3 regions of the Pseudoalteromonas sp. ECSMB14103 genome follow, and region 2 is predicted to be linked to each of the others. Evidence: predicted binding sites of a transcription regulator. Region 2 holds the regulator's gene; each other region holds the start of a gene.
What was found. Region 2 encodes MetJ, which represses methionine synthesis genes. Its sites were predicted from a motif close to TAGACGTCTAGACGTCTA; they were not measured.
Positions count from the first base shown of each region.

Region 1: metA (homoserine O-acetyltransferase MetA) is a predicted target of MetJ. The motif match lies at 2,309-2,326, and genes of this name have one in related genera.
Region 3: RF53_RS02115 (methylenetetrahydrofolate reductase) is a predicted target of MetJ. The motif match lies at 2,293-2,310, and genes of this name have one in related genera.

Region 1 covers NZ_JWGY01000006.1:123,578-128,045, forward strand. The annotation lists gene ettA (energy-dependent translational throttle protein EttA) at 1-739, opposite strand, end outside; gene RF53_RS11570 (M24 family metallopeptidase) at 916-2,217, shown strand; gene metA (homoserine O-acetyltransferase MetA) at 2,392-3,339, shown strand; gene RF53_RS11580 (homocysteine S-methyltransferase family protein) at 3,329-4,399, shown strand; gene metH (methionine synthase) at 4,410-4,468, shown strand, end outside.
Region 2 covers NZ_JWGY01000001.1:62,036-66,503, forward strand. The annotation lists gene rpmE (50S ribosomal protein L31) at 6-221, shown strand; gene RF53_RS00255 (malic enzyme-like NAD(P)-binding protein) at 842-2,083, shown strand; gene metJ (met regulon transcriptional regulator MetJ) at 2,152-2,472, opposite strand; gene metB (cystathionine gamma-synthase) at 2,672-3,901, shown strand; gene metL (bifunctional aspartate kinase/homoserine dehydrogenase II) at 3,907-4,468, shown strand, end outside.
Region 3 covers NZ_JWGY01000001.1:464,529-468,996, forward strand. The annotation lists gene RF53_RS02110 (response regulator) at 1-1,210, shown strand, start outside; gene RF53_RS02115 (methylenetetrahydrofolate reductase) at 1,296-2,252, opposite strand; gene RF53_RS02120 (M16 family metallopeptidase) at 2,510-4,468, shown strand, end outside.

The DNA of each region.
Region 1 (4,468 bases), on a different contig from region 2:
AGTTACCTTCCCATGGAATACCTTCACCACGGTCAAGCTCTAATATCCAGCCAGCAACATTATCAAGGAAGTAACGGTCATGCGTTACTGCCACAACAGTGCCTTCGTAGTCATGTAAGAAGCGCTCTAACCATGCAACCGACTCAGCATCCAAGTGGTTAGTTGGTTCATCAAGAATAAGCATATCTGGTTTTTCTAGTAACAAACGACAAATAGCAACACGGCGGCGTTCACCACCTGAAAGGTGCTCAATTTTAGCATCCCACTCAGGTAAGCGAAGTGCATCGGCAGCGCGCTCTAGTACGTTATCGATATTATGACCATCGTGCGCTTGAATAACTGCTTCTAATTCACCTTGTTCTTTAGCCAGTGCGTCAAAGTCAGCACCTTCCATTGCGTACTCGTTGTACACCTCGTCAAGGCGATTAAGGGCGTGTTTTACTTCGCCAACAGCTTCTTCAACTATTTCTCGTACTGTTTTGCTTTCGTCTAGTACTGGCTCTTGTGGTAAGTAACCAATTTTAGTACCAGGCTGAGGACGTGCCTCACCTTCAAAGTCTTGGTCAACACCGGCCATAATACGTAGCAATGATGATTTACCAGAACCATTTAAACCAAGCACACCAATTTTGGCGCCAGGAAAAAAGTGCAACGAAATATCTTTTAAAATTGTACGCTTAGGCGGCACAACTTTAGATACTCGACTCATCGAGAAAATAAACTTATCAGGTAAAACCATGGAGGAAAGCCTTCAAATAATAATAAAAATTTTAATGTTGTATTGTAGTTGTTGAGAGGTGAAACAGTCAACGAATGGCGAGTGGGAATATATCTTTATCGTTTTATCTCGTTAAATGTATAGTTTTATTTGGGTGTGCTAACGTATTTAAACCATAGTAAAAATAAGAAAAACCCATGACTATACAAAAAGTAATAACAATGTTGGCTTTGCTTACGTTATTTACCACAAACCCCAAAGCTAGCGCAGTCGATTCTCCTTGGCCCGAAATAAGAAAACAAAGAATAAATAAACTCCTGCCAAACGCTTTAAAAGCAGCTAAGGTAGATGCTTGGCTTATTGTTTGTAGAGAAAATAACAACGACCCATTGGCTGAGCATATTGGCTGTGAAAACGCAGGTTCGCCAGCGGCATATTTATTTTATTTTAATAAAGGGGCGTTTCATTCGGTAGCATACTCACCTTCAAGCGAAGCAAAAGCACTCGACGAGCTAAACATACATGAAAAAGTGATCTCGGTGCCACGCAGTGTGTCTGCGTTAAAATACGCGGCTGAGTTTATAAAAAAACAACCCTTTGAGCGTGTAGCAATAAATGTCTCTGATCTTAATGCACAGGCAGATGGGTTATCGCACTCGCAATACAAGCAATTAGCTAACTTATTAGGCGCAAAGCAAACAGCAAAGCTCGTATCTTCTGAAGAAGTCGTTTATCAATGGCTTTCAATTAAGTTACCTGCTGAAGTTAAAATAATGAAAGAGGCCGCAATGCTTTCAGCAACGTGGCAAATAGAGGCTTATAAAACTATTATTCCGGGTAAAACCACCGATGCCGATGTAGCTAAATTTTTAAAAGCTAAAATGAAAGCACGAGGTGTAACCGATGCATGGGCTGCCGATCAAAATCCTAACGTAAATTCAGGTCCCGATCGCGGGCATTCGCATTCTACAAATAAAGTCATTATGCCGGGCGACGTAATTCAAATTGATTTTGGCGTAAAGCTCTACAATCGCTGGGTAAGTGACATTCAGCGTTTTGCTTATGTACTTAAAGAAGGGGAAACCTCTGCACCAGCCAACATTCAGCAATATTGGATTAATGCCCGAGATAGCGGTTTTGCCGCATTTAATGCAATGAAACCCGGCGTAAAGGGTATAGACGTGGATCAAGCTCAAACCGTATTAATGAATAAATACAACTCAGAGCCTGTGCCATGGAGTACCGGCCATCCAGTAGGGTATGTTGCACACGATACCGGGCCCAATTTAGGTGGCTCTCGCAGTGCCCAAGTAAGGCCTGCTGCTCATCGTAAACTTAAAGAAGGAATGGTGTTTGCTTTTGATGGTTTTTTTAGTTGGCCTTTAAACAACACCGAGTTTAAAACCATTTCGGTTGAAGAAATGGCTGTAATTACCAAAAACGGCGCTGAGTATTTAATTCCCCCTCAGCAAAATTTAATATTAGTGGGCAATAATTAGTTCATTATTTTAAATGCAGTGAGTTAAGCCTCTTTTTAAGGGGGTGACTCATTGCTTGCCACATACTTAAGTAATAATGAATAAATTCATTTAGACATCTATACATCTAGAGGTTGATATTTTTTGCTTTCAGTTCATAATTAGCACAAGTTTTTATGAGTAGGAGTTAAAAATATGCCAATTACCGTAAAGGATGAGCTTCCAGCCATTGCACGTTTGCGCCAAGAAAACGTATTCGTCATGCCAAAAAGCCGTGCAAAAACGCAAGAAATCCGCCCAATGCGTTTGGCTATATTAAACTTAATGCCTAATAAAGTAGAAACCGAAGTACAGTTTATTCGCTTACTTGCAAATTCTCCTTTGCAAGTAAACGTAGAGCTGCTGCGCCTAGACACTCACCGCAGCAGTAATAACTCAGAAGAACACCTAGATACCTTTTACCGCTATTTTTCAGAGGTAAAAAATAACAACTACGATGCGCTTATTGTTACAGGCGCACCGCTTGCGCATTTAGAGTATGAAGATGTTGCCTACTGGGAAGAGCTTAAAGTCATTATTGATTGGGCAGAGCAACACGTTACCTCTACGTTGTTTTCGTGTTGGGCGGCTCATGCAGCGCTATTCCATAGCTACAATTTAAAGCGCGACTTAAAACCCAATAAGCTGTGTGGCGTATTTACTCACCAATGCCATTTTAAACACGGGGCATTAACCCGCGGTTTTGACGATACCTTTTTAGTCCCACACTCACGTTATGGGCACATTGACATAAAAAAAATAAATGCGTGTGACGATCTCGTTGTATTAGCAGGCTCTGAGCGAGTGGGTGCTTACTTATTAAAAAACAAATCGGGTAGCCAAGTATTTATAACAGGCCACCCAGAATACGATGCCGACACCCTAAAAGGGGAGTACGAGCGTGATTTACAAAAAAGCCCAGATGCGCCAAAACCTGAAAACTATTTTCCCGATGATGATGCAAGCAAGCAACCGTCAAAAACGTGGCAAAGCCATGCTTTTTTACTTTTTTCGAACTGGTTAAATTACTACGTGTATCAAACCACACCGTATGATATTAATTTAGTTAGCCAAGATGTGAGGACTAACAACTATGCCGAATAATACAGCCGCCAACAAACAAGCCGAACTAAGTGAAGCGCTTAAAGAGCGTATTTTAATTTTAGACGGCGCTATGGGCACTATGATCCAAACTCATAAACTTGAAGAAGAAGACTACCGAGGCGAGCGTTTTAAAGATTGGCACGTACTAATTAAAGGTAATAACGATTTATTAAGCCTCACTAAGCCAGAGTTAATAACCGATATACACCGCGGCTTTTTAACTGCCGGTGCAGATATTATTGAAACCAATACCTTTAACTCAACCACCATTTCGATGGAAGATTACGACATGGCAAGTATAAGCCGTGAGGTAAACCTAGAGTCGGCCAAACTCGCGCGCGCAATATGTGACGAGTTCACCGCTAAAAATCCAGAAAAACCACGCTATGTAGCCGGTGTTTTAGGGCCAACATCTAAAACCTGTTCTATCTCGCCAGATGTAAACGACCCAGGTTACCGTAACGTAACGTTTGATAAGCTGGTTACTGCGTATGTAGAGTCTACCCTTGCATTAATGGAAGGCGGCGCTGATTTAATACTTATTGAAACCATATTCGACACCCTAAATGCAAAAGCCGCCTCATTCGCAGTTGAAGAAGCATTTGAGCAAGCCGGGCGCACATTACCCGTAATGATCTCGGGCACAATTACCGATGCCTCAGGGCGAACGCTTTCGGGGCAAACAACCGAAGCATTTTATAACTCTATTCGCCATATTAAGCCTATTTCAATTGGCCTTAACTGTGCCCTTGGGCCAGATTTACTGCGCCAATACGTAGAAGAGCTTTCGCGGGTATGCGAAACATTTACCTCAGTACACCCAAATGCCGGTTTGCCTAACGAATTTGGTGAGTACGACCTAGAGGCTCCTGAAATGGCAGCCGAGATTATAGATTGGGGCAAATCGGGCTTTATTAATATTGTGGGTGGTTGCTGTGGTACAACGCCTGAGCATATTCGTGCATTTGCTAAAGGGCTTGAAGGGGTAAAACCTCGCGCATTGCCAGAGCTTGATGTTCGCATGCGTTTATCAGGCCTTGAAGCCTGTAACTTAAATTAAGGAGCCGCCAATGACACAGCAAATTGCAGTATTTACCAATGTTGGCGAGCGTACCAACGTCACCGGTTC
Region 2 (4,468 bases):
TTTCTATGAAAGAAGGTATTCACCCTAAGTACGAAGTAATTTCTGCAACTTGTTCATGCGGCAATAAATTCGAAACAAGCTCTACTTTATGTAAAGACATTCACCTTGACGTATGTTCAGCGTGTCACCCTTTTTACACTGGTAAGCAAAAAGTTTTAGACACTGGCGGACGTGTTGATCGTTTCAACAAGCGTTTCGGTGCACTTGGTAGCAAGAAGTAATTTTTGCTGTCTTGTTAAATTAAGCACCTTAGGGTGCTTTTTTTATGCTTTTAATTTAGTTATACCAATTTAATAGTAATAACGTTTCGATTTAAAAAATTAAGTTTTACACGAACGGTGTCAATGTTTTTTAATATAGGACAACTAAATAACAAATTATTTAGCTTATTGCTCGATTTTCATATTTCTCTGCTATGCATAACTATTTCCTGTTCTTATTCTGAATATGCATAAACCTTTACAGACAAACCGCAAATTATTCTCTATATTTTTAATTAGTTCATTTTTTAACTAAGTAGTTAAATGTAGCTAACGTGAAGTTATATGTTTTTAAAGTATGTGAATAAGTCTATTTTTGCTTATTTTTATAGTACTTTATTAAGATATTTTATAAAAAATAATGAAAGAACAAATGTGCCTTTAGAATCCGTTATTGGATGAATTTTTATTTATAAAGTGTCGATATAATTTACAAAAGTTATTGAAAAACCTCTTAAAATTAATCGAACTAGCATATAACAGGATAGACCTGATATTGCTTGGAATTTAAAAATAATAAGGGTATCGTAGCCTAAACTTCACCTCTCACTTTTACTTTAATTGCAGGATACAATCGCGTTATGTCAGACTTTCGTGAACAAGCACTACACTATCATTCGCATCCCGTTCCAGGAAAAATTAGCATTGAACTAACAAAGCCTGCTGAAACGGTAAAAGATCTCGCATTAGCATATAGCCCAGGAGTTGCAGAACCCGTACGTGAAATCGCTGCAGATCCTGCAAACGCTTATAAATACACAGGTAAAGGGAATATGGTTGCGGTTATCACTAATGGTACTGCAATTTTAGGCTTAGGTAATTTAGGCCCACTTGCTTCAAAACCTGTAATGGAAGGTAAGGCGTTACTGTTTAAGCGATTTGCTGGCCTTGATTCTATTGATATCGAAGTGAAACACCGCACTACTGAAGACTTTATTAATACAGTTGCTAATATTGCCGACACGTTTGGCGGAATTAACCTTGAAGATATTAAGGCGCCAGAGTGTTTTGAAATAGAAAAAGCATTGATTGAGCGCTGCAGTATCCCGATATTTCATGATGATCAGCACGGTACTGCCATTGTAACTGCTGCGGGTATGTTGAACGCGCTTGAGGTGCAAGGCAAGTCTATCGAAAATGCGACTATTGTGTGTTTGGGTGCTGGTGCTGCTGCGGTTGCTTGTATGGAGCTGTTAATTAAGTGTGGTGCTTTGCGCGAGCACATTTATATGCTTGACCGTAAAGGTGTTATTCATACTCGTCGTGATGACTTAAATGAATACAAAAAACTTTTTGCTAACAATACAGACAAGCGCACGTTGCAAGATGTTATTGAAGATGCAGATGTATTTGTTGGTGTATCGGGGCCTAATCTATTAGCTGCCGATGATTTAAAATTAATGGCAGAAAAACCAGTTGTGTTTGCTTGTTCAAACCCAGATCCAGAAATTGATCCTGCACTGGCTCATTCTGCTCGAAACGATCTAATTATGGCAACGGGTCGATCAGATTACCCTAACCAAGTTAATAATGTACTGTGTTTTCCGTTTATATTCCGCGGTGCTCTTGATGTACGCGCCAGTGCAATAAATGATGAAATGAAAATTGCAGCTGTAGAAGCGATAAGAAGTATTGCCAAAGAGCCTGTACCTGCTGAAGTACTGACGGCTGCGGGTGTTGATAAGCTGGAGTTTGGTGATAAGTATATTATTCCAAAACCAATGGATCCTCGTTTATTACCACGCATTGCAAAAGCGGTTGCAATAGCTGCTGTAGAGTCAGGTGTTGCACAAATTGATTTACCAGAAAACTATATGGAATAACGACTAAGTCGTAATTTAGATACAAAAAAACCTCAATTAATTGAGGTTTTTTTGTGTCTAAATTACGTTTAGTCTTCGTTTAAAACAGGCACTTCTAGCCCCATTTCTTGCATTATTTTTTTCACTTCTTCAGGCACTTTTTCGGCGTTGTCTTTACGTAAGTCGTCGTCGTTAGGCAAAGGTTGACCGGTAAATGCATGTAAAAATGCTTCACAAAGTAATTCACTATTTGTTGCATGACGTAAGTTATTAATTTGACGACGCGTGCGTTCGTCCGTTAATACCTTTAATACATTTAGTGGGATTGAAACGGTAATTTTTTTTACTTGTTCTGATTTTTTCCCGTGTTCTGCGTATGGGTGAATATACTCACCATTCCATTTAGCCATAAGATGTATCGTCGCCTCAGATTAATAATTGCTCATATGCACTACAATGCATATGAATATGCGTGAAATTCTATCGATTTAAAAAAGATAGTCAAATACTAGTTGTTTAGCCATCTGGAGCTTTAAATGTTTTGACATCTTTAATAAGATAAATTACTCTTTTAGACGTCTAAACATCCAAATTAAATAGGTGACGAATATGAGCGAAAAAAATAAAGCAACCATTGCAGTAAGAAGTGGTGTTGAAGCAGACAAACATCATGGCGCAGTTGTCGCACCTATTTACTTATCAACCACCTATTCGTTTGCCGACTTTGATACAAAGCGTCAATACGATTACGGGCGAAGTGGTAACCCCAATCGTGATATTTTAGCCGAAACCTTGGCTGAGCTTGAAGGCGGCGCACGCGGTATTATTACTGCTACGGGTATGTCTGCCGTTCATTTGGCTACGCAAATCCTGAATCATGACGATACGTTAGTGATCCCACATGATTGTTACGGCGGAAGCTATCGTTTATTTACTTCACTGCAAAAGCGCGGTTTGCTCAAGCTAGAAGTTTTAGATTTAACACAAGCACAAAGTTTAGATAAAATTTTAGCAATTAAACCTAAGCTAATTTGGATAGAAACACCAAGTAACCCATTACTACGCTTAACTGATATTAAAGCAATAACCGATGTTGCTAAACAGTGCGGTGCTTTAGTCGCCGCCGATAACACATTTTTATCACCAGCATTACAAAACCCTATTAAATTTGGTGTTGATATAGTTGTACATTCCACCACCAAGTACATCAATGGTCATTCAGATGTAGTGGGCGGTGCGGTGATTGCTGCTTCACAAGAGCTGGGCGATGAACTGGCATGGTGGGCAAATAATATAGGTATTACAGGTGCGCCATTTGATAGTTATTTAACATTGCGCGGGTTGCGAACACTAAATGTGCGTTTAAAGCAGCATCAAGAAAACGCATTAGCGATTGCTAAATACCTAGAAAAGTCGGAATTTGTTCGCCAAGTTTATTACCCAGGTCTTGAATCACACCCACAGCATGAATTAGCCAAAGCGCAGCAACTAGGCTTTGGTGGCATGGTGAGTTTTGATATTAAAGGAGACGTAAACGATGCTGCGGCGTTTTTAACCAGCTTACGTGACTTTAGCTTGGCAGAGTCTTTGGGCGGAGTAGAGAGCCTAATATGCCATCCTGCAACCATGACCCATGCTGGCATGGAGCCTAAAGCTCGTCTTGAAGCGGGGGTGGGCGATACACTTATTCGAGTTTCAGTAGGTATAGAAGATATAAACGACTTATTAGCTGATTTAGAGCGCGTGTTTCAGCTTGTAAAGCCAGGCAGTAAAGCAAATTTAAACAAAGGAGCAGGCGGTGACATTAAATTAAGTGCCGCTCATCCAGCGCTTTGGTGAACAATATGACACAAACAGTACATAAATTTGGTGGTTCAAGCCTTAGTTCGGCTCAGCGGTATGAGCGGGTTGCGAGTATTATTTTAGAGCATACTCAGCCGGGCGATTGTGTTGTTGTATCTGCGGCGGGAAAAACAACCGATACTTTAGTAAAGTTATGGCAAAGCTATCAGCAACAAGATACGCATGTCGTTGCTGATATATTGCTGCAATTAAATAATCATCAAACTGATTTAATCACACAGTTACTTCATGCAGATCTTAAGCGAACTGCTTTAACGCGTTTGCATAGTGAACTAACAGCGATTAGTGAATTGATAAAAAACCAAGGCTTGAAAGAGGCTCCCTTGCTTGCTCATGGTGAGGTATGGTCTGCACGCTTATTGGCGCTTTACCTTACGCAATTAAATATTAATGCTTGTGACCTTGATGCTCGAACACTTTTTACATTAAATAATGGGCAATTGTTACATACCCAAAATGCGCAGCAATGTGCGAAGTTTATAACCCCAGGCTGCATTAATGTTGTTACAGGCTTTATTGCATCAAGTACGTTGGGTGATACGG
Region 3 (4,468 bases), 400 kb from region 2:
GCCTGACTTTTTTATTGGTGATGCATTAAGACTCAACCAAGTACTATTAAATCTGTTAAATAATGCACTTAAATTTTCAACACGGGGTAAGGTTATATTAGCTGTAAAACTAGTTCAGAAAGTAGATAGTTATTGCAGTGTTGCTTTCTCTATTTCAGATAACGGCATTGGGATGACCCAAGCACAAGTTGACTCACTATTTAAACCTTTTACTCAGGCTGACGTATCGACAACCCGAAAGTTTGGTGGAACGGGGCTTGGTTTGGTAATAAGCAAAACATTGGTCGAACTAATGCAGGGCGATATTACAGTAAACAGCAAATTAAATAAGGGGAGCTGCTTTAGTTTTACTATTCCACTCAATTATTCGACTAAGCAAAATGAGTTTGAAATATCACAAATTAGAGCCAAGCGAGCACTTGTTATTGAGAGTTCAGATAGTCAGTTAACATCATTACAAACGCTGCTTTTAGGTTTTGAAGTAAAATTTGACACTGTAAATAACATCAACCAAGTATTAGACCGGCTAGGCATGCTACATGATTACGATTTTATATTTATAGATTGGCGAACTTTAAATTTAAATCATGATAGTGCTGCGCAGTCTTTGCGCAATAAGCTTAAATTAAATGCAAAAAAGCTAATTGTAATAGCGCCTTGTGAAAATAAAGCGCTAAACGAAAGCCTACTAGGGTTTGGTAATAACACTTATAAAGTACTCATAAAACCAATAATTAAAAGTACTTTGCATAACGTACTTTTACAGATTATGCATATAAAAACACTAAAAAAACCAGAATCACAAGAGAGCTTAAATACACAAAACACACTACAAAAACTGCAAGGCATTCATATTTTATTGGTTGAAGATAACCCGCTCAATCAACAAGTAGCTACACAAATACTGCGTAAAAATGGCTTAATTGTTGATATTGCTAACGATGGGCTTGAGGCATTAGATGCGCTAAAACATAAAACTTACGATGGTGTGTTAATGGACTGCCAAATGCCTAGAATGGATGGTTATACGGCAGCCATAGAAATAAAGAAACAAGCAAAGTTTAAAAATTTACCCATTATTGCAATGACTGCTAATACAAGAGAAACGGATCTATTAAAGGCGCAAGATAGCGGTATGGATGGCTATATTTCAAAGCCCATTAAGGTTGAAAGTATGTTTGAAGTAATAGCAAAGTGGGTGTGTATTTAATTTTTTTGAGTTGTTTACTTAATAAGCTGGTGAGGTAAAAAAGGCAAGCATTAGCTTGCCAAGAAGGGTGTAAATTAGTTTAACTTTACGATATTTGTTTCTCAGCTAGGTTGAGCTCCATAGTTGCTTTTAATAAACGGTATAGGTTAATTGATGCGTCAATTTCTTCTTTACGGTTTGTTAAGCTTTCAATGTTTAAACCCAGTGGCACGTCTAGGTGTGCACAGCTTTTTAAAATTGAATCGAGATTTTCGCGGCAAATACGCACCGATTCACTCAAGGTGTTGTCGGCGTCAAGCATGCGCCATTTGGTCGCCTCAGGAACAGAAATCCCTAGCCATTGCATGAACTCTAGGGTTTTTTCACCGCCACATGGTGTAAACGTGAGTATAATACGTTTTGGTGTAACGCCTTGTGCCTTGCAGGTACGCGCGTAACTTGTTATTAAATCAATAGTAGCTTGAGCATTATAAACCGCTTGCGATATAAAAAATTGGCAACCTTGTGTTGTTTTTTCTATTAAGCGTTCGTGTTCATTACGTTTACTTGCATGTCGCTCTGCAATGGTTACGCCTCCTAAAAAGAAGTCATCACTTTGCTTAGCTAATGTCTTATAAGCGTCAGGTAGGCTTAGTTTAATATCACCTTCCGACGATGGGCTACCCACTAAAACGACATTTTTTAAATCAAACTCGTTTTTAGTTTCATCTAGCCACTTTTTAAATTCAGCCTCACCGCGTTGCGCTACGCTTTTGTAGGTAATTACATCTAGGCGTGATAAGTCTTTTAGCAACTTACTGTACTCACGCGGATCAACCGTTTGTTTAAATGGAAACGGACGAGCCTGATTAGTACGGCTACTCTCATCTTGAATATCGTAAATTACAACACCGTCGTATTCAATTTCGTGTAAGCGGCCTAATAGTTTTTCTGCAATGGTTTTTAACTGCGCTTTATCAGTGCCTATTTTGGGTGGCGTTGTGCCAATAAGATAAACACCTTGATTAGTGTCCTCAATTTTCTCTTGAAGTGATAAAGCCATAATCCTCATTCCAGCTCAATGGTTGATAGATTTAATATAGCAGCCATTTAGACGTCTAGATAGATTTTTTAAGTGAAAGTTTTTCAAGCAACGTGAGGATTATTCATACAAAGGAGTTCCTAAATTAAGTGCATGACACAGTTGTTTACATAATAAAGCGACTGAGGGCTCTTATATTCATTGGCTTTGGGGCATAATTAGTAGTGAAATTGTAAATATTTTGACAACAACTTTGCTCAATTTACTAAAGGACAATTATGAAATTTAAATTATTAGCAACAAGCCTTGCGGTATCACTCGCTTTAACTGGCTGTGCAATGCAAAAAAATGAAACAACACAAGCAGCAAAACAAGAACAAATAAAAACAACTGACGACCGTGTTTTTTCACAAGATTACTTAATTGAAGAGCTTGAGAATGGCTTACGTGTAATGGTTGTAAAAACGGATTACCCTGATGTCGTTTCGTTGCAAATACCCGTTTCTGTTGGCTCGCGTAATGAAGTAGAAGCGGGCAAGACCGGCTTTGCTCATTTTTTTGAACATATGGTATTTAAAGGCTCTAAAAAATTTCCGCAAGACGAATACACCGCCATATTCAAAAATGCAGGGGTTGATAACCGTGCATACACTACCAACGATTACACTAACTACCATTTAAACTTTTCAAAGCAGCACCTTGATAAAGTACTTGAGATTGAAGCTGATATTTTCCAAAACTTAACCTACACCGAAGAGCAATTTAGAACCGAAGCATTGACGGTAAAAGGTGAGTACTTAAAAAATAACGCCAGCCCGATTCGCAAGTTATTAAGTGCTGTGCGTGCAGAGGCTTTTGAAAAGCATACTTACAAACACACCACAATGGGCTTTTTTGAAGACATAGAAGCCATGCCAGACCAAATGGCTTACGGTAAAGAATTTTTTGATAAGTTTTATAAGCCAGAATATGTATCGCTAGTTATTGTGGGTGATGTTGACCTAAAAGCCACAATGGCAATGGTTAAAAAACACTGGGGTGGTTGGGAAAAAGGCAATTACGTTGCCGATATTAAAGCTGAGCCAAAACAGCAAGCTCCTAAATATTTGCATGAACAAAATAAAGCCTTGCCGGGGCATTGGCTATTGGTATCGTATAAAGGTGCTGCGTGGGAACCCGCTAAAAAAGACAGAGCTGCACTTGATTTAATCTCGCAGCTTTATTTTTCAAGTAACTCAGATTTATATCAAGAGCTCGTTGTTGATAAACAAATAGCGAGTCAAATGTTTACTTATAATCCAGAAACCAAAGATCCAGGCTTACTGCATGTATTTGTAAAAGTAGAAAACGCTGATGATTTAGCAAAAGCGCGTGATGCAATTAACCGCACTTATGCAAAAGCCAGAACAGAATTGGTCGATGCACAAAAATTAAGTGACTTAAAGTCTAACCTTAAATATGGCTTTATTAATGGTTTAGATTCGTCGCAAGCAATTGCATCAACGCTTGCAAGTTACATGCATTTTGAGCGCGACCCTGAGGTTATTAACCAGCTTTATAAATCAGCCGACAACATCACCGCTGAGGATATTAAAGCGGTTGCTAATAAATACTTTGTAGATAACACGCGTACTACTGTAACTATGTCGGCACTTGATAAAGCACCGGGGTTTGCAGAAGAGGCGAGTTTAAGTGCAGTAGTTGCAAAACTTGAACAAGCCCCAGAGGCACCTGTATTTAAAGTGCTTGATAAAACCAATAGCTCGCCGCTGATTGATGTAAACTTTTTATTTAATACAGGGGCAGCTGCTGATCCTCAAGGTAAAAAAGGTGTAGCTGCGCTTACCGCCGCAATGCTTGCTCAAGGTGGGTCGCAAAGTACCAGCTACAAAGAAATTCAAAAAGCGCTTTATCCGCTTGCAGGTAGTTTTGGTTACCAGATTGACAAAGAAATGCTGTCGTTCCAAGGGCGTATTCATAAAGATAACGCTGAAACTTGGTATGCACTTGTAAGCGAACAATTACTTAACCCAGGCTTTAGAGACGATGACTTTAAACGCCTTAAAAAAGAAATGATCGACGGTATTAAGTCGGGATTAAAAGCATCTAACGATGAAGAGCTAGGTAAAGAAGTACTCTACAGCACGCTTTACAAAGGCCACCCATTTGAGAGCTACAACTACGGTGATATTTCTGATTTAGAAGCATTAACGCTTGATGATGTAAAAGCATTTTAC